2 regions of the Sinomonas sp. G460-2 genome follow, and region 1 is predicted to be linked to the other one. Evidence: predicted binding sites of a transcription regulator. Region 1 holds the regulator's gene; the other holds the start of a gene.
What was found. The regulator LexA, encoded in region 1, represses DNA repair genes until DNA is damaged. The targets are predictions, from matches to a motif close to TCGAACANNTGTTCGA.
Positions count from the first base shown of each region.

Region 2: a site for LexA is predicted at 3,715-3,730, ahead of recA (recombinase RecA). Genes of this name have one in related genera too.

Region 1 is NZ_JBKZWT010000108.1:652-10,631, reverse strand. Features, by position in the region: gene miaA (tRNA (adenosine(37)-N6)-dimethylallyltransferase MiaA) at 1-183, shown strand, start outside; gene dapF (diaminopimelate epimerase) at 180-1,124, shown strand; gene ACLN58_RS11690 (class I SAM-dependent methyltransferase) at 1,160-1,774, opposite strand; gene hflX (GTPase HflX) at 1,987-3,588, shown strand; gene ACLN58_RS11680 (ATP-dependent DNA helicase) at 3,596-5,662, shown strand; gene lexA (transcriptional repressor LexA) at 5,659-6,366, opposite strand; gene ACLN58_RS11670 (LysM peptidoglycan-binding domain-containing protein) at 6,552-6,959, shown strand; gene ACLN58_RS11665 (histidinol-phosphate transaminase) at 7,037-8,158, shown strand; gene hisB (imidazoleglycerol-phosphate dehydratase HisB) at 8,259-8,882, shown strand; gene hisH (imidazole glycerol phosphate synthase subunit HisH) at 8,978-9,670, shown strand; gene ACLN58_RS11650 (hypothetical protein) at 9,671-9,826, shown strand; gene priA (bifunctional 1-(5-phosphoribosyl)-5-((5-phosphoribosylamino)methylideneamino)imidazole-4-carboxamide isomerase/phosphoribosylanthranilate isomerase PriA) at 9,858-9,980, shown strand, end outside.
Region 2 is NZ_JBKZWT010000145.1:613-8,413, forward strand. Features, by position in the region: partial or broken gene ACLN58_RS13555 (DNA translocase FtsK) at 1-1,101, shown strand, start outside; gene pgsA (CDP-diacylglycerol--glycerol-3-phosphate 3-phosphatidyltransferase) at 1,111-1,707, shown strand; gene ACLN58_RS13565 (CinA family protein) at 1,715-2,188, shown strand; gene ACLN58_RS13570 (helix-turn-helix domain-containing protein) at 2,349-2,783, shown strand; gene ACLN58_RS13575 (MarR family winged helix-turn-helix transcriptional regulator) at 2,809-3,345, opposite strand; gene ACLN58_RS13580 (DUF3046 domain-containing protein) at 3,468-3,689, shown strand; gene recA (recombinase RecA) at 3,904-4,950, shown strand; gene ACLN58_RS13590 (regulatory protein RecX) at 4,954-5,484, shown strand; gene ACLN58_RS13595 (hypothetical protein) at 5,595-6,758, shown strand; partial or broken gene miaB (tRNA (N6-isopentenyl adenosine(37)-C2)-methylthiotransferase MiaB) at 6,851-7,801, shown strand, end outside.

The DNA.
Region 1 (9,980 bases):
CAGTTCCTGCGCGTTCTCGACGGCGAGTCGACGATCGAGCGGGCAGCCGAGGAGACGACCGTGGCCACGCGGCAGTTCGCGCGCCGGCAGGCCACGTGGTTCCACGCCGACCCCCGCGTCCACTGGCTCGACGCGCTCGGGCCGGACGTCGTGGCGAGCGCGCTCGGTATTCTTGACTCATGACCGTCCCCGTGACTGACCTTGCCGCCAGCCCCCTCGCCCAGCTCGCCGGACTCGCGTTCGCCAAGGGGCACGGAACGGGGAACGACTTCGTCCTCGTCGCGGATCCCGAGGGACTCCGCGAGATCAGCGCCGAGCAGGCCGCAGCGCTGTGCGACCGCCACCTCGGGATCGGAGCCGACGGGCTCATCCGCGCCGTCCGGTCCGAGCACCTGCCCGAGGGGCGCGAGATCCTCGCCGAGGACGCCGGCGCCGCGTGGTTCATGGACTACCGCAACGCGGACGGCTCCATCTCGGAGATGTGCGGCAACGGCGTCCGGGTCTTCGTCGCGTTCCTCCTCGACCAGGGCCTCATCGAGCTCGCACCCGGGGAGGTGCTTCCGATCGGCACGCGCGCAGGCATCAAGCGCGTCGAGCGCCGCGAGGGCGGGTTTGCGGTGGACATGGGCCCGTGGGAGTTCATCCACCCCGCGCAGGCCGAGGCCGAGGCCGGCGATTCGCTCGTGACGGCGGACGGCCTCGACGTCGCCCGCCCCGCACTGAGCGTGAGCATGGGCAATCCGCACACGGTCGTGGCACTCGCCGCCGACGGCGAGCTCACCCGGCTTCGCCTCTTCACCGCGCCGAACGTCGAACCCGTCCCGCCGCACGGGACGAACGTCGAGTTCGTCGTCCCGTCCGAGCCGCTCGTCCGCGAGGGCATCGGGAACATCGCGATGCGCGTGCATGAGCGCGGAGTGGGCGAGACGCAGTCGTGTGGGACGGGCGCCTGCGCAGCCGCCGTCGCCATCCGGCATTGGGCAGGACAAGGGGCACCCAACCGCTGGGACGTCCGGGTCCCGGGCGGCACCGTGGGCGTCGCATTCGTGACGGGGGCCGACGGCGCCGAGCACGTCGAGCTCAGCGGCCCGGCCGTGATCGTGGCGCGCGGCACCCTCAGCTAGCTCACGCCTGGGCTTTCGCCGGGATCCTGCCGAGCCTACTCAGCGACCCGGGTGACGCACAGGACGCGGAAACCCTTCGACGTCGCCGCGCGCGCGACGTCGTACGCGCCGCCCAGCTCGTCGGCGAGCCAACGCTGGAGAGAGTCCGCCCCCAGATTCTTCTGGACCACGAGCCACGCCTCGCCGCCCACCGCGAGGCGCGGAAGCCAGAGCAGGAGCAGCTCGTGGAGGGCCTGCTTTCCGATGCGGATGGGCGGATTGGACCAGATCGTCGCGAACCGGATGTCCGCTGGTATGGCCTCGGGGAGGGCCGCGCGGACGTTCGTGAGCCCGATCCGGCGAGCATTCGCCGCCGTGAGGGACAGGCTGCGCTCGTTGACGTCGACCGCATGCACGGTGGCACCCGGCGAGCGCAGCGCCATGGTCAGCGTGATGGGGCCCCAGCCGCAGCCGATGTCGAGCAGGGCGCCCTCGGGCGCGGGGTCTGGGGCCTCCTCGAGCAGGACCGCGGTGCCCTTGTCCACGCCGTCCGGACTGAAGATGCCGGCCGAAGTCTCGAGCGCGAGCTCGCGGCCCTCGAGGACGACGGCGAGCGGTCGCCGCACGTCGGGCACGGCAGGCTGGGCGTTGAAATAGTGGGCGGGGTCCATGGGCATCCAGCGTATCGGGTAGAATCGTCTCCATGCGCCTGTTCAAGTAGCCACCACTCTTTGCTGGCCCCGCCCCGCCGTCGACCCCACGCCATCGAGCGTGGTCCGGCCGGGCTCTACAGGACTACCCCTAGGAGAACGCCGTGACGCGTGAGCCCTCTTTTGTCACCCCTGAGAACTATTCTGGAAATGCATCCCGTCCGAAGGAGAACATGACCAACCACCACGACGCCGCGTCAGAGCCTCAGCCGCAGGACCTCAGCGCGCAGGACATCCAGGCCGTCATCGACCGGATCCTCGCGAAGGAAGAGGCAGCGACGGCCAAGGGCGCCGGCCGGCGGTCCGCCGAGGACGGCGACGCCGCCTCGTCGCGGCGCGCCGGGCTTGCGAGCGGCAAGGCGCTCGCCATCTCCGAGCTCGCCGAGGAACACAGCGAGTACGACGGCGAGCAGCGAGACCTCGAGGAACGTCGCGCCCTGCGCCGCGTCGGGGGCCTTTCGACGGAGCTCGAGGATGTCACCGAGGTCGAGTATCGGCAGCTCCGGCTCGAGCGGGTGGTCCTCGCGGGAATCTGGAGCGAAGGGAAGCTCGAGGACGCCGAGAACTCGCTCCACGAGCTCGCGGCGCTGGCCGAGACGGCGGGTTCCGAGGTGCTCGACGGCGTGGTCCAGCGCCGCCTCAAGCCGGACGCGGGGACCTTCCTCGGCTCCGGCAAGGCCCAAGAGCTCAAGGACATCGTCTACACGACCGGGGCCGACACTGTGATCGTCGACTCGGAGCTTTCGCCGTCGCAGCGACGCGGGCTCGAGGACATCGTCAAGGTCAAGGTCATCGACCGGACGGCCCTCATCCTCGACATCTTCGCGCAGCACGCAAAGAGCCGCGAGGGCAAGGCGCAGGTCGAGCTCGCGCAGCTCGAGTACCTGCTTCCGCGCCTTCGCGGTTGGGGTGAGTCGATGTCCCGGCAGGCCGGTGGCCGTGTGGGCGCTGCGGGCGGCGGCATCGGGTCCCGTGGTCCCGGTGAGACGAAGATCGAGCTCGACCGGCGCCGCATCCGCACGCGCATGGCCAAGCTCCGCCGCGAGATCGCGGGCATGAAGCCCGCTCGCGAGACGAAGCGTGCCAACCGAAAGCGCAACGAGGTCCCCTCGGTCGCGATCGCTGGCTACACGAACGCGGGCAAGTCCTCGCTGCTCAATCGGCTCACCGACGCGGGCGTCCTCGTGCAGAATGCGCTGTTCGCGACCCTCGATCCAACCGTGCGGCGCGCCGAGACGGCCGACGGGCTCCCGTACACCCTCGCGGACACGGTCGGATTCGTCCGCTCGTTGCCCACGCAGCTCATCGAGGCGTTCCGCTCGACGCTCGAGGAGGTGGCCGACGCCGATCTCGTCCTGCACGTCGTCGATGCGTCCCATCCCGACCCCGAGGGACAGATCGCGGCCGTGCGCGAGGTGTTCACCGAGGTCGACGCGCGGAAGGTGCCGGAGATCATCGTGCTCAACAAGGCGGACGCCGCCGATCCGTACGTGCTCGAGCGGCTCCGGCAGCGCGAACCGCGGCACGTCGTGGTCTCGGCGCGCACGGGGCTGGGCATCGACGAGCTCAAGAAGGCGATCAGCGACGCCATCCCGCGGCCGCACGTCGCGCTCACCATCCTGGTCCCGTACAACAGGGGCGATCTCTTGAGCCGACTTCACGAGAGCAGCTCGGAGATCCGCTCGCTCGAACACACCGCAGACGGCACGCTGGCCCACGTCGTGGTCCGCGACGAGTTCGTGGCGGAATTGGAGCCGTTCACGGTTCATGAGTGAGGAAGTCATGAGCGAGGGGGCGGCGGAGCAGGCCGCGGCGGAGACGGCGGAGCAGGCCGCCGTGCGGCTGCTCGATGTCGCCGTGGCCGCGATGGGCGGCCAGCAGCGGGATGGGCAGCACGAGATGGTGCGCCAGGTGGCCAGGGCGATCGAGGACGAGCAGCACCTCCTCGTTCAGGCCGGCACCGGCACGGGGAAGTCCCTCGCCTACCTCGTGCCGCTCATCGCGCACTCGCGGCACAGCGGGAGGCCCTCCGTCGTCGCGACCGCGACCCTCGCGCTCCAGGCGCAGATCGTGGGCCGGGACCTGCCGAGGCTCCTCGAGGCGATCGCTCCCGAGCTCGAGGGGACTGTCGACGTCGCCCTCGTCAAGGGACGCTCGAACTACCTCTGCAAGCACAAGATCTCGGGCGGCTTCCCCACCGACGAGCCAGCGGAGGGCCAGCTCTTCGCGCTCGGGGAGGACACCGCCGTCGCCCATCCCGCCGCCAGCGGGACAGGTGGCCCCACAACGCAGCTCGGGCGGGAGGTCAAGCGACTCAGGGACTGGGCCGAGGAGACCGAGACGGGCGACCGCGACGACCTCGTGCCCGGCGTCTCCGACCGCGCGTGGCGGCAGGTCTCGGTCACGGCCCTCGAATGCCTCGGCTCGCAGAGATGCCCGTTGGCCGCCGAGTGCTTCAGCGAGCTCGCGCGGCAGCACGGCGCGGAGGCGGACATCGTCGTGACGAATCACGCGATGCTCGCGATCAACGCGTTCGAGGGCCTCAGCGTCCTGCCCGAGTACGACGTCGTCGTGGTCGACGAGGCGCACGAGCTCCAGGACCGCGTCACGGGCGCCGTGAGCGCCCAGCTCTCCGTCGGGATGATCACGGCGGCGGCCGCGGGCGCGCGCCGGCACTGCGGTATCTCCGTCGAGGCCCTCCAGGCGGCTGCCGCCCAGCTCGAGCTCACGCTCGCGTCCGTGCCCACGGGTCTGCTGGCCCGCGGGCTCACGGGCGAGCTCGTCCAAGTGATCGAGCTGCTCCGCGACGCGTGCCGGGCGGCGCTCTCCGACGCGAAGGCGGGCGAGGGGCAGGCCGCGGCCGACGGCGGGCGGCAAGTCGCGAGGTCGCGGCTCCTTGCGATCCTGGAATGCTGCGAGCGGTTCGTCGGTGCCGAGGAGAACGGCGAAGTCATGTGGGCCTCGCGCGCTGGTTCGTTCGATCCCGCGACCGGATACGCGGCGCCCGCCGACGACGCCCCGGCGACGCTCAACATCGCCCCGCTCAACGTGGGCGGCAAGCTCCGGGACGGGCTCTTCGCCGAGCACACCGTGATCCTGACCTCCGCGACGCTCGCCATCGGTTCCGCCTTCGAGCCCGCCGCCGGTGGGCTGGGCCTGCTCGGGAACGGTGCGCCGAGCTGGACGGGGGTCGACGTCGGCTCGCCGTTCGACTACCCGAAGCAGGGCGTCCTGTACGTCGCGCGGCACCTGCCGAAGCCCGGGCGTGGCCTCTCGCCCGAGGCCGTCAACGAGCTCGAGGCGCTCATTCGCGCGTCCTCGGGCGGCGCGCTGTGCCTCTTCTCCTCGCGCCGGGCTGCAGAGGAGGCGGCCGACGAGCTCCGCAAGCGCCTCGACGTCGAGATCCTGTGCCAGGGCGAGTCGTCCATGAGCGCGCTCGTGCGCCAGTTCGCCGACGAGCCGGACACGTGCCTCTTCGGCACGATGACCCTGTGGCAAGGCGTCGACGTCCCGGGGCACTCATGCCGCCTCGTGGTGATCGACCGCATTCCGTTCCCGCGCCCGGACGATCCCATGACCACGGCGCGCTCCCGTGCCGTTGCGCAGGCTGGTGGGAACGGCTTCATGAGCGTCTCCGCCTCCCATGCGGCCGTGCGGCTGGCACAGGGCGCGGGGCGCCTCATCAGGTCCACTCAGGACCGCGGTGTCGTCGCGGTCCTCGATTCGCGGCTCGCGACGGAGCGCTACGGGGCGTTCCTCCGCTCTGCCCTACCGCCGCTTTGGGGCACCACCGACCGCGCCGTCGTGCTTCAGGCTCTCGAGCGGCTTGCCGCCGCCGGCGCTGACTAGACCGACCTCATCACGGAGACGACGCGCCCCATGATGGTCGCGTGGTCGCCGAGGATCGGCTCGTAGCGCGTGTTCTGGGGGAGCAGCCACGTGTGGCCGTCGCGCTGGCGGAACGTCTTGACGGTGGCCTCGTCGTCGAGGAGTGCGGCGACGATGTCGCCGTTCTCGGCGTCGTTCTGGCGGCGCACCACGACCCAGTCGCCGTCGCAGATCGCGGCGTCGATCATGGAATCGCCCTTGACCTTGAGCATGAACAGCTCGCCGTAGCCCACGAGCCGGCGGGGGAGCGGCATAACGTCCTCGACTACCTGATCGGCGAGGATCGGACCACCCGCGGCGATGCGGCCCACGAGCGGGACCATGGCCGTGTCCGCGGCGCTCGCCATGTCGTCCACGGTGATCCCACCGATCCCGAGCAGCGGCGCCGCCTGCTGGGTCTCGATCGTGAGGGGGCCCTCGTCGAGGCTCAGCGGCATGAGCACTTCCATGGCGCGCGGGCGCTTCGGATCCCGGCGCAGATAGCCGAGCTTCTCGAGCTGCGCGAGCTGGTGCGTGACGCTCGAGAGGCTCGCGAGGCCGACCGTGTCTCCGATCTCGCGCATCGACGGAGGGTAGCCCTTGGTCTGGACCGAGCGCTGGATCGTCTCAAGGATCTTGCGCTGGCGCACTGTGAGACCCTTGGCCGCCTTGGCCACTCCTGCCATGCCGTGCTCCTTCTGTTTCTTATTTTGTCGGTGCCCCTCAGCATCCTGATTCCACCGTAGGGGACACAGACGCACCTTTCAAACATTTGTTCTATCGAGTCTGGACATGATTCGTCCAGAGGTGCTAAAAAGTGTTCTAGAAGATTCGAATACAGTTTCGAAAGAACTGCCGAGGAGGAAGTCCCGTGGCACACGCATTCGCAGCACCGTTCTCCGCCCCGCAGAGGGTCCTGCTCGACGACCTTCTGGGTGCGTGCGACGCCGCCCAGTCCGAGTCGGTGCGCCGACCGAAGCTGCGCCTTACGCGTCGCGGGCGGTTCGTGTTGATCGCCGTTCCCGTTTTCCTCGCATGCCTGATGCTGCTCGCGGGACTCACGGCCCTCATGTCGCCCGCCCGGGCGGGCGACTCGGCGCCGGTGACTACCCCGGCGGTGCACGTGACGGTTCAGCAGGGGCAGTCCCTGTGGTCCGTCGCGGCGCAGTACGCCCCGGACCGGGACCCGCGCGTGGTGATCGGCGAGATCCTCGAGCTCAACGGACTCGATTCGGCCCGCGTGATGCCGGGGCAGCAGCTGCTCGTCCCCAAGTCATGAATGCGGGAGGCGACCGCGGCCGGGCGTAGGCTGGACCGGTGAACGAGCGGACTGTCCAAGCCTCTGTTTCCGGCGGTATTCAGCCGGACGACCTCACCCCGGAGGAGCGGCTTGCCCGCCTCCCGCTCCGTGAGGATCTGCGTGGACAGCACCCGTACGGGGCGCCGCAGCTCGACGTCCCCATCATGCTCAACGTCAACGAGAACACGTACGGGGTTCCGGCCGACGTTCAAGACGCCATCACCGAGGCGGTGCGGGCCGCTGTTGCGGGGCTGAACCGCTACCCTGACCGCGAGTTCACGGAGCTCCGCGAGGCCCTTGCCGAGTATCTGGGCCACGGGCTCGCGTCCGAGCAGCTGTGGGCGGCCAACGGCTCGAACGAGGTGCTGCAGCAGCTTCTCCAGGCGTTCGGCGGCCCAGGCCGCTCGGCTCTCGGTTTCCCGCCCACGTACTCGATGTATCCGCTGCTCGCGGCCGGCACCGGGACGGCCTATCTCAAGGGCGTTCGCGGGGCCGACTATGAGCTCACGGCCGATGCGGCGGCCCGGCAGGTCCGCGAGCTGGCCCCCAATCTCGTGTTCCTCTGCTCGCCGAACAACCCCACGGGCACGGCGTTGGGCCTCGACGTCGTCGAGGCCGTGTACGAAGCCGGCGAGGCGAGCCAGGCGATCGTGATCGTCGATGAGGCCTACGCCGAGTTCGCGCAGCTCGGCACGCAGAGTGCTCTCACGCTCCTCCCCGGCCGTCCGCGGCTCGTGGTGAGCCGAACCATGAGCAAGGCGTTCGCCCTTGCCGGTGCCCGTCTCGGTTATCTCGCGGCGGCCCCCGAGGTCATCGACGCCCTGCGGCTCGTGCGCCTTCCATACCACCTCTCCGCCGTGACCCAAGCGACCGCCCTCGCGGCGCTGCGCCACCGCGCGTCACTCATGTCCGAGGTCGAAGAGATCAAGCATCAGCGGGACCGGATCGTGAAGGAGCTCGAGCGGCTGGGCCTCCGGCCGGCCACCTCGGACTCGAACTTCGTGTTCTTCACGGGGCTCCGCGACCCCCAGCGTGTGTGGCGCGGCCTCCTCGAGGCGGGGATCCTCGTGCGCGACGTCGGCATCCCCGGGAGCCTGCGGGTCACTGCGGGAACGGACGCAGAGACCAGCGCGTTCCTGACTCGGCTCGAGGAGCTTCTCCGCGAGGACCCGGCCTGAACCCACCTGGAAGAACTCATCTAGAAGAACCCACCTAGAATGAGTAGGCCCCCCGCAGTCGCCCCCGTTGAAGGACAGGCCCAGTGAAGGACGGACAGCCATGAGCACCCAGCTGCAGACCGCGCCGCGCACGGCGCGGATGGAGCGCACCACGTCCGAATCGTCGGTCGTCGTCGAGATCAATCTCGACGGAACTGGCCGCTCGGACATCTCCAGCAGCGTGCCGTTCTACGACCACATGCTCACGGCTCTCTCGAAGCACTCGCTCATTGACCTCACCGTGAAGGCCAGCGGGGACACCCATATCGACGTGCACCACACGGTCGAGGACATCGCCATCACCTTCGGCGAGGTACTCAAGGAGGCGCTCGGCTCCAAGGCCGGGATCCGCCGCTTCGGCGAGGCCACCGTGCCGCTCGACGAGGCCCTCGCGCAGGCCGTCGTCGACGTCTCGGGCCGCCCCTACCTCGTGCACTCGGGTGAACCGGCGGGGCAGGAGTACCACCTTATTGGCGGGCACTTCACGGGATCGCTCACGCGTCACGTGTTCGAGGCGATCACCCTCCACGCCGGCATCTGCCTCCACATGCGTGTGCTTGAGGGTCGCGATCCGCACCACATCGTCGAGGCGCAGTTCAAGGCGTTCGCGCGAGCACTTCGCGCGGCCGTCGAGCCTGACCCGCGGATCGGCGACGCCATTCCGTCCACAAAGGGCGCCCTGTGACCGGGACGACCGCGAATGGGTCCACCGCGACCGGGACGACCGCGAACGGCGCGGCGAACGGCGCTAGCGCGCCCGAGCCGCACAACGGCGTCGCCATCGACGCACGCAATCTCGGCGGACCCGCGCCTGACCCCGAGGGGCGTCCCACCGTCGTCGTCCTCGACTACGGCTCGGGCAACGTGCGCTCTGCCGTGCGCGCGCTCGAGCGCGCCGGGGCCGCGGTGACGCTCAGCGCGAAGCCCGAGGACGCCCTCAACGCGGACGGCCTCGTGGTCCCGGGCGTCGGCGCGTTCGCGACGGTCATGGACGAGCTCAAGTCCGTCGACGGCGCGCGCATCATCGGCCGTCGCGTTGCGGGCGGGCGCCCGGTCCTCGCGATCTGCGTGGGCCTCCAGGTCCTGTTCGAACGGGGGGTCGAGCACGGCGTCGAGTCCGAAGGCCTCGGCGAGTGGCCGGGCGTCGTCGAGCTCCTGCCTGCGCCCGTGGTGCCGCACATGGGGTGGAACACGGTCACGGCGCCGGAGGGCTCGAAGCTCTTCGAGGGCGTCGAGTCGGAGCGCTTCTACTTCGTGCACTCGTACGGCGTGCAGACGTGGGAGTTCGACGTGAGCCAGCCTCGGATGGCCGCACCGCTCGTCACGTGGTCCGAGCACGGTGCCCCGTTCGTCGCGGCGGTCGAGAACGGCCCGCTGTGCGCGACGCAGTTCCACCCCGAGAAGTCGGGGGACGCCGGGGCCCGCCTCCTGCGGAACTGGGTCTCGTCCCTCAAGCCGAAGGCTGCCGCCTGAATGTGGTCCATTCTGCTGTTCGGCCTCGCCGGGCTCCTCGTGGGCGGTGTCGTCTCGTTCCGGCGGCAGGGCCTGCCCAACTGGACGTGGATCTCGTTCGGCGTCCTCGCCGCCGCGGCCCTCGTCGCCGCCTATCTGTTCACCCTGCAGGCCTGAGCGCCAGGCCATCACTACTAGGAGACCACCCATGACCAGCGTCGAGCCCATCCTCGAACTCCTGCCCGCCGTGGACGTCGCGGACGGCCAGGCGGTGCGCCTCGTGCAGGGCGAGGCGGGGAGCGAGACGAGCTACGGCGCCCCGCTCGACGCC
Region 2 (7,801 bases), on a different contig from region 1:
GAGCTCACCGCGTACGAGGGCGTTCCGCACCTCATCACGCCCATCATCACGAACCCGAAGAAGGCCGCGGAGGCCCTCCAATGGGTCGTGCGCGAGATGGACGCGCGGTACGACGACCTCGCGAACTACGGCTTCAAGCACATCGACGACTTCAACAAGGCGGTCAAGGCGGGCAAGGTCGTCCCGCCGCCGGGGTCCGAGCGGAAGATCAAGGCCTACCCGTACCTCCTGGTCATCGTCGACGAGCTCGCGGACCTCATGATGGTCGCGCCGCGCGACGTCGAGGACTCGATCGTGCGCATCACCCAGCTCGCGCGAGCGGCCGGCATCCACCTCGTCCTCGCGACGCAGCGCCCGTCGGTGGACGTCGTGACCGGCCTGATCAAGGCCAACGTGCCGTCCCGTATGGCCTTCGCGACGTCCTCGGTGACGGACTCGCGCGTCGTGCTCGACCAGCCGGGCGCCGAGAAGCTCATCGGCCAGGGCGACGCCCTGTTCCTCCCCATGGGTGCGTCCAAGCCAATGCGCGTGCAGGGCGCGTGGGTCTCGGAGTCGGAGATCCACCAAGTGGTCGAGCACGTCAAGGGCCAGCTCCAGGTGACCTACCGCGACGACGTCGCTGCCGAGCCCGAGAAGAAGCAGATCGATGAGGAGATCGGCGACGATCTCGAGGTCCTGCTCCAGGCCACCGAGCTCGTGGTCACGACGCAGTTCGGCTCGACGTCGATGCTCCAGCGCAAGCTGCGCGTCGGCTTCGCGAAGGCCGGGCGGCTTATGGACCTCCTAGAGAGCCGCGGCGTCGTCGGCCCGTCGGAGGGCTCGAAGGCGCGCGATGTCCTCGTCAAGCCGGACGACCTTCCGGCCGTCCTGGGCGCGCTCCGAGGCGAGGACGCGCCGTCGTCCGCTTCCCGAGCGAACCCAGCGGATCGGGCGCTCGCCGACAACGCCAACGCCAATCACCACCTCGGGGAGCACAACGTGAGCTCGCCCTACGCGGAGGACCTCGTGAAGGGCGATCTCGACTCGCGCCCGCAGGCCACCGACTACTACGACGAGGATGACGACGGCGGCGACGACGCCTGGCAGCTCACCGGCCGATAGGCTTGAGTGATGACTACCAAAGGGCCGTCCCAGCTTTGGAACTTGCCCAACGTCCTCACGATGTTCCGGATCGTCCTCGTGCCGGTGTTCGTGGGGTTCATGATCGCAGACGGCTCCCATCAGGGCCCCCTGCGGTGGCTCGCGGTCCTCGCGTTCGTCGTCGCGATGTACACGGATCAGCTCGACGGGCAGATCGCTCGGAGGCGCAATCTCGTCACCAACTTCGGGAAGATTGCCGACCCGATCGCGGACAAGCTGCTCACGGGCGCCGCGCTCGTACTGCTCTCAGTCCTCGGGGAACTGCCCTGGTGGATCACGATCGTCATCCTTGTGCGCGAGTGGGGAATCACGGCGCTGCGCTTCGTGGTGATCCGCTACGGCGTGATGCCGGCCTCCCCGGGAGGGAAGCTCAAGACGGTCCTCCAGAGCGTTGCGATCGGTCTGTACTTGCTCCCGCTCCGCGACGTTGCGCCCGCTGTCCCCGTGGTCGCGTTCGTGATCATGCTTGCTGCCGTCGCGATCACGGTCGTCACGGGCGTCGACTACGTCGTGAAGGCCCTCCGGCTTCGCTCCGCGGCCCTGCGGGCGCAACCCAAGGGGGAGTGAGGTCTCGATGAGTTCGAGCGTGACCGCCCAGGAGGTCGTTGCGGCATACGTGGCGAGGGGCAGCACGGCCGCGACGGCGGAGTCGCTCACGGCTGGGCTCGTGGCGGCGAGCCTCGCGGACGTCCCGGGTGCCTCCCTCATGCTGCGGGGTGGCGTCGTCAGCTACGCGACGGAGGTCAAGGCGGCCCTGCTCGGGGTCTCGGAGGACCTGCTCAAAGAGGCCGGATCCGTCGATCCCGAGGTCGCGCGGCAAATGGCCGTCGGGGCGCGGGCCGCGTGCGGCGCGGACTACGCCGTCTCGACAACGGGAGCGGCAGGGCCGGAGCCGCACGACGGCAAGCCCGTGGGCACGGTGTTCGTGGGGCTCGCCGGGCCAGATGGCACGGAGGTGCGTGAATACCGCTTCTCAGGGACCCGCGCGGAGATCCGGGCGGCTGCTCGCGACGCCGCGCTCACGGCGCTCCTCGACGCAGTGAGCTGAGAGCATGCTGTGAGTTTGGGTTGAGAAGGGCGCTGCGGGGGAACAAAGGATCGGGTCGGGGAGTTGATCCTAATGTCGCCACCCCCGTGGTGGCAGCACTAGGATGAGTCACACGGATGCCCGGGAAGCCGGGCCCCCTATGAGGAGCGCACTGATACATATGGTCAAGCAGCCCGTCACCGTCAATGGCGTAGTCCGCTGGCGCAATGTGGGCTTGGCTGAAATCGCCCCTGAAGAGAAGAAGGAGCGCAAGATGGTAGTTCTGCGTCATGAGATTGGGGACGTCCTCCGCGACGTCCGCCAGCGTCAGGGCCGCACGCTCCGTGAAGTCTCGCACAACGCGCGTGTCTCTCTTGGGTACCTCAGCGAAGTCGAGCGAGGCCAGAAGGAAGCCTCGTCCGAGCTTCTCTCCTCGATTTGCGCCGCCCTCGACGTGCCCCTTTCCGCCATGCTCCGCGAAGTCAGCGACCGCGTCGCGGTGGCCGAGGGAGTTTCGGTGCCGGACACCGTTCCTCAGGAGTTCTCCCAGCGCTACGGCCGCGACCTCTCGGAGGAGCTGGACGTCGAACTGAGCAAGCTGAGCGGATCGCGCTGACCCGAAAGGTTCAGCGGCGTGGGTTTCAAGGGGTCGGGCTGATGCCCGGCCCCTCCGCTGTCTCCGAAGGCTGCGCGCCCGGCTCCGGGCGACGGCGGCCGGCCGCCCCGAGGGCGTCGTTGAGCCGCGAGAAGTAGTCCGAGAGCTGGGACAGGTCCGTTAGATCCCAGTTGCCGAGCGCATCGCGGAAGAACTCGAGCCTGCGGCTGCGGAGCTCATCGACCTCGGAGGCTCCGGCCGGGCTCAGCGTGACCCGCTGGGCGCGACGATCGTCGGGGTCGTCTTCCTTGGACACGAGGCCCAGCTGCTCGAGCAACGCCACCTGGCGGCTCACGGACGGCTTGCCGATGCCGATGAGGCTCGCGAGTTCCGTGATGCGCAGGGGCCCCTCGCGCCGCAGGATCACGAGCAGGCCGTACGCGCCGGGCTCGATTTCAGGGTGGAGAGAACGCGAGAGGGTGTGCGAGATGGCTCGCGAGCGGCGCCAGAAAAGGCTCAGCTGCTGTTCGATCGACTCGAAGGCCTGGTCAAACTCTTCTGGGCTCTGGCGTGGGCTGGACATGACCACATCATAGGCAGCGGACCAGACGCCTACTTGGGCACTGAGTCACACACTGAGATGGGCCTCGGTGAGGCTGGCGGCAACTGCGGACGGGCTAAGGGAGCCCATGAAAGAATGGTTTGATGCGGCACAGCGACTTCTGGCGGTTCATGGAGGACGAGTTCGGGGCGGCCTACGCGCGCGTCCTTGCCTCGACTCTCGTGCTGGCCGCAGTCGGCGGACGCACCGCTGTGGAGGCGCTGCAGGCGGGGCAGAATCCTCGCACCGTCTGGCTTGCCGTCTGCGATATGCAGGACGTCCCGCGAGAGCGGCGGCTCGGCAAGGACCGTCCGCTGAGAGGCTGAAGGTCGCGACACGCCGCGGACGTCTTCGAAGATGTGTTCGGTTCGGGGTATTCTCCTCAACAGAGCAGAAAATTCACCGTTTCGGGCCGGACGTCCACAACGGCGGGCGAACGCCGCGTTTTGTCGGCGGGTCTCGGTAGCGTAGCGAGTGGATTGAACGGCAGGCCTGAAAGGGCCTTGCCGAGGCCCAGAGAACCCCGACCGGAGGTGGACCATGGCGGCATCGCCAGAACGCGAAAAGGCCCTCGAAGCGGCCCTCGCACAGATCGACAAGCAGTTCGGCAAGGGATCGATCATGCGTCTCGGGGACGATACCCGCGCGCCGATCGAAGTCATCCCGACGGGGTCGATCGCGCTGGACGTCGCGCTCGGCATCGGAGGCCTCCCGCGCGGCCGTGTCGTCGAGATCTACGGGCCGGAATCGTCCGGTAAGACCACCGTCGCGCTGCACGCCGTGGCCAACGCACAGCGGAACGGCGGCATCGCCGCGTTCATCGATGCGGAGCACGCGCTCGATCCGGAGTACGCAGCGAAGCTCGGCGTCGACACGGACGCGCTGCTCGTCTCGCAGCCGGACACCGGTGAGCAGGCCCTCGAAATCATGGACATGCTCGTGGGCTCGGGCTCTATCGACATCGTCGTCATCGACTCGGTCGCGGCGCTTGTTCCCCGGGCCGAGATCGAGGGCGAGATGGGCGACAGTCATGTGGGCCTCCAAGCTCGGCTCATGAGCCAGGCGCTTCGCAAGGTCACCGGTCGCCTCAACCAGACCAAGACGACCGCGATCTTCATCAACCAGCTGCGCGAGAAGATTGGTGTGTTCTTCGGCTCTCCCGAGACGACCACCGGTGGTAAGGCGCTCAAGTTCTACGCCTCTGTGCGCATCGACGTGCGCCGCATCCAGACGCTCAAGGAGGGTTCCGACTCGGTCGGCAACCGGACCAAGGCCAAGATCGTCAAGAACAAGATGGCCCCGCCGTTCAAGCAGGCCGAGTTCGACATCATCTACGGCCAGGGCATCTCCCGCGAGGGCGGGATCATCGACATGGGCGTCGAGCACGGCATCATCAAGAAGTCGGGTTCGTGGTTCACGTACGACGGTGATCAGCTCGGCCAGGGCATGGAGAACTCACGGCGCTTCCTGCGCGACAACCCCGAGCTCGCGGACGAGCTTGAGCGGCTCATCAAGGAGAAGCTCGGCGTCGGGGTCAAGAAGGACGCCGAGGAAGAGCCGCGGCTCAAGGCCGTCGAGGGCGAGTAGCGCTTGGGTGGGAACCGTTCGCGCGAGCAGGAGGAGGACCGTGAGCCGGACCCCGAGTCCGTCGCGCGGGCCATCCTGCTGAGGCAGCTCACGCTGGGTCCGCGGAGTCGGCACCAGCTCGCCGGCAAGCTTCGAGAACGCAACGTTCCCGAAGAGACCGCCGAGATGGTGCTTGAGCGTTTCGAAGAAGTCGGCCTCATTGACGACGGCGCGTTCGCGGCAATGTGGGTTCGGAGCCGCTCAGAGTCGAAGTCGCTCTCGAAGAGCGCACTCCGCCGGGAGCTCGCGTCCAAAGGTATCGGCGGTCAGACGGCCGAGGACGCTCTCGCTGATCTGAGCGATGAGGATGAGGATGAGGCAGCGCGTCGACTCGTCGAGCGGCGAGTCCGGCCTGCTGTGCTCGGGGATCGTGCCACGAAGGACCGCGAGCTGCGCCGTCTCGTGGGGATGCTCGCGCGGAAGGGCCACCCGCCGGCGAGGGCCTTCCGCATCGCTTCGGATGTCCTCGAGGAGGCGAGCCGGCGGAGTCTGTGAATACGCCGGGAACCGGCGTGCCTCGTGGACCGGCGTGAGAGGCCCTCGCAAGACTGGGGGTCACTATGCGACGTGCTCGAGGCTTCAGACTTCACCGCGCTGCCGCCGCGATGGCCAGCGTCCTCTTGGCGCTGGGCGCTGCCGTGCCCGGCGCTGTGGCCGACGACGACACTCCGCCGTCGGGATTCCCGTCATGGGACGACGTGCAGGCGGCGAAGGCCAACGTCGACTCGGCACAGGCAGAGGTCACCAAGATCAACGGCCTCCTCACGAACGTCCAGGCCGCGGCCGCGGATGCGTCGTCGAAGGCGGTCGCGGCCGGCGTCGTCTATGCCAAGGCCGAGCAGGCGGTCCAGAACCAGCAGAAGGTCGTGGACGCGCAGCGAGCGGCGACCGCTGCGCTCGAGAAGCAGCGCGACCTCGCACAGCAGGCCGCGGGGCGCGTGGCTTCCGCGGCGTACATCGGCGGAGCGCCCTCGGGAGCGCTCGACGCGCTGTCCGTCCTGGGCCAGTCGGACGGCCTGGACCGGCTCGGGACCATCCAGATCCTGGGCGACCAGGCGTCGAAGGCCGTTGCGCAATACAAGGGCGCCGCCAACAATGCGGCCGCCGCGGAAGCCCAGTCGCGGGCGGCCGAGGACGTGCTCGCTCAGCTCTCGGCCGCGGCTAAGCAGGATCTCGACGCGGCCCAAGCCGCGCAGAAGCACGCGCAAGACGTTGTAGCGCAGACCCAACAGCAGCAATCCACGCTCACGGCTCAGCTCGCGTCGCTCAAGGGGACCTCGGCCGATGTGGAGCAGCGCTACGAGCAGGGTCAGGCCGCCCTCGCCGCGTACCAGGCAGCCCAGGAGGCGAAGCGGCAGGCGGCTGAGAAGCTCGCCCAGGAACAGGCCGCCGCGGCAGCTGCACAGCAGGCTCAGGTCGCGCCGGCCGCAACAGTCGTGAGTCCGCGGGTCGGAGTGATTGACGATCCGGCGGGCGCTCAAGCATTCGCGAGTTCACAGATCGGCAGCTATGGCTGGGGCGGCGGCGAGTATCAGTGCCTCCTCCAGCTGTGGACGCGCGAGTCGAGCTGGATGACCGACGCCACGAACCCGTCGAGCGGGGCCTACGGCGTCGCCCAGGCCCTCCCACCGGACAAGTACTACTCCGCGGGCAGCGATTGGCTGACGAACTACCGCACGCAGATCGTCTGGGGACTCGGCTACATTCGAGACCGCTACGGCAGCCCCTGCGCGGCGTGGTCGCACGAAGTGGCCATCGGCTGGTACTGACGCACGAATCCGCGCCCGGCCGGTACCCTTGATGGGTGAGTTCCACGATCGACACGCCGCGCAGCTACGAGGTGCGCACCTTCGGCTGCCAGATGAACGTCCACGACTCCGAGCGCATGTCGGGTCTGCTGGAGGCGGCCGGCTACGTGCGCGCCGCGGAGGGCACTGAGCCGGACGTCGTCGTCTTCAACACGTGCGCCGTGCGCGAGAACGCGGACAATCGCCTCTACGGCAACCTCGGCCAGCTCCGCCCCGTCAAGGAGCGGCACCCGGGCATGCAGATCGCCGTCGGCGGCTGCCTCGCGCAGAAGGACCGGGACACGATCCTCGAGAAGGCGCCGTGGGTCGACGCTGTCTTCGGAACCCACAACGTGGGCGCGCTGCCCGCGCTCCTCGAGCGCTCGCGCCACAATCATGAGGCGCAGCTCGAGATCCTCGAGTCCCTCGAGGTGTTCCCGTCGACGCTCCCCACGAAGCGCGACTCGGTGTACAGCGGCTGGGTCTCGATCTCCGTGGGCTGCAACAACACGTGCACGTTCTGCATTGTTCCGAGCCTGCGGGGGAAGGAACGCGATCGTCGGCCGGGCGAGATCCTCGCCGAGGTCCAGGCCCTCGTCGACGACGGCGCGATCGAGGTGACGCTGCTTGGCCAGAACGTGAACTCGTACGGCGTCGAGTTCGGCGACCGTCTCGCGTTCGGAAAGCTCCTGAGGGCGTGCGGCGATATCGACGGGCTCGAGCGCGTCCGGTTCACGAGCCCGCATCCCGCGGCCTTCACGGACGATGTCATCGACGCGATGGCGGAGACGCCAAACGTCATGCCACAGCTGCACATGCCGCTCCAGTCCGGCTCGGACAGCCTCCTGCGGTCCATGCGCCGCTCGTACCGCTCGGCGAAGTTCCTCGGCATCCTCGACCGGGTACGCGAGCGGATTCCCCACGCGGCGATCACGACCGACATCATCGTGGGCTTCCCGGGCGAGACGGAGGAGGACTTCGAGGCGACGCTCGACGTCGTCGAACGCTCCCGCTTCCAGAGCGCC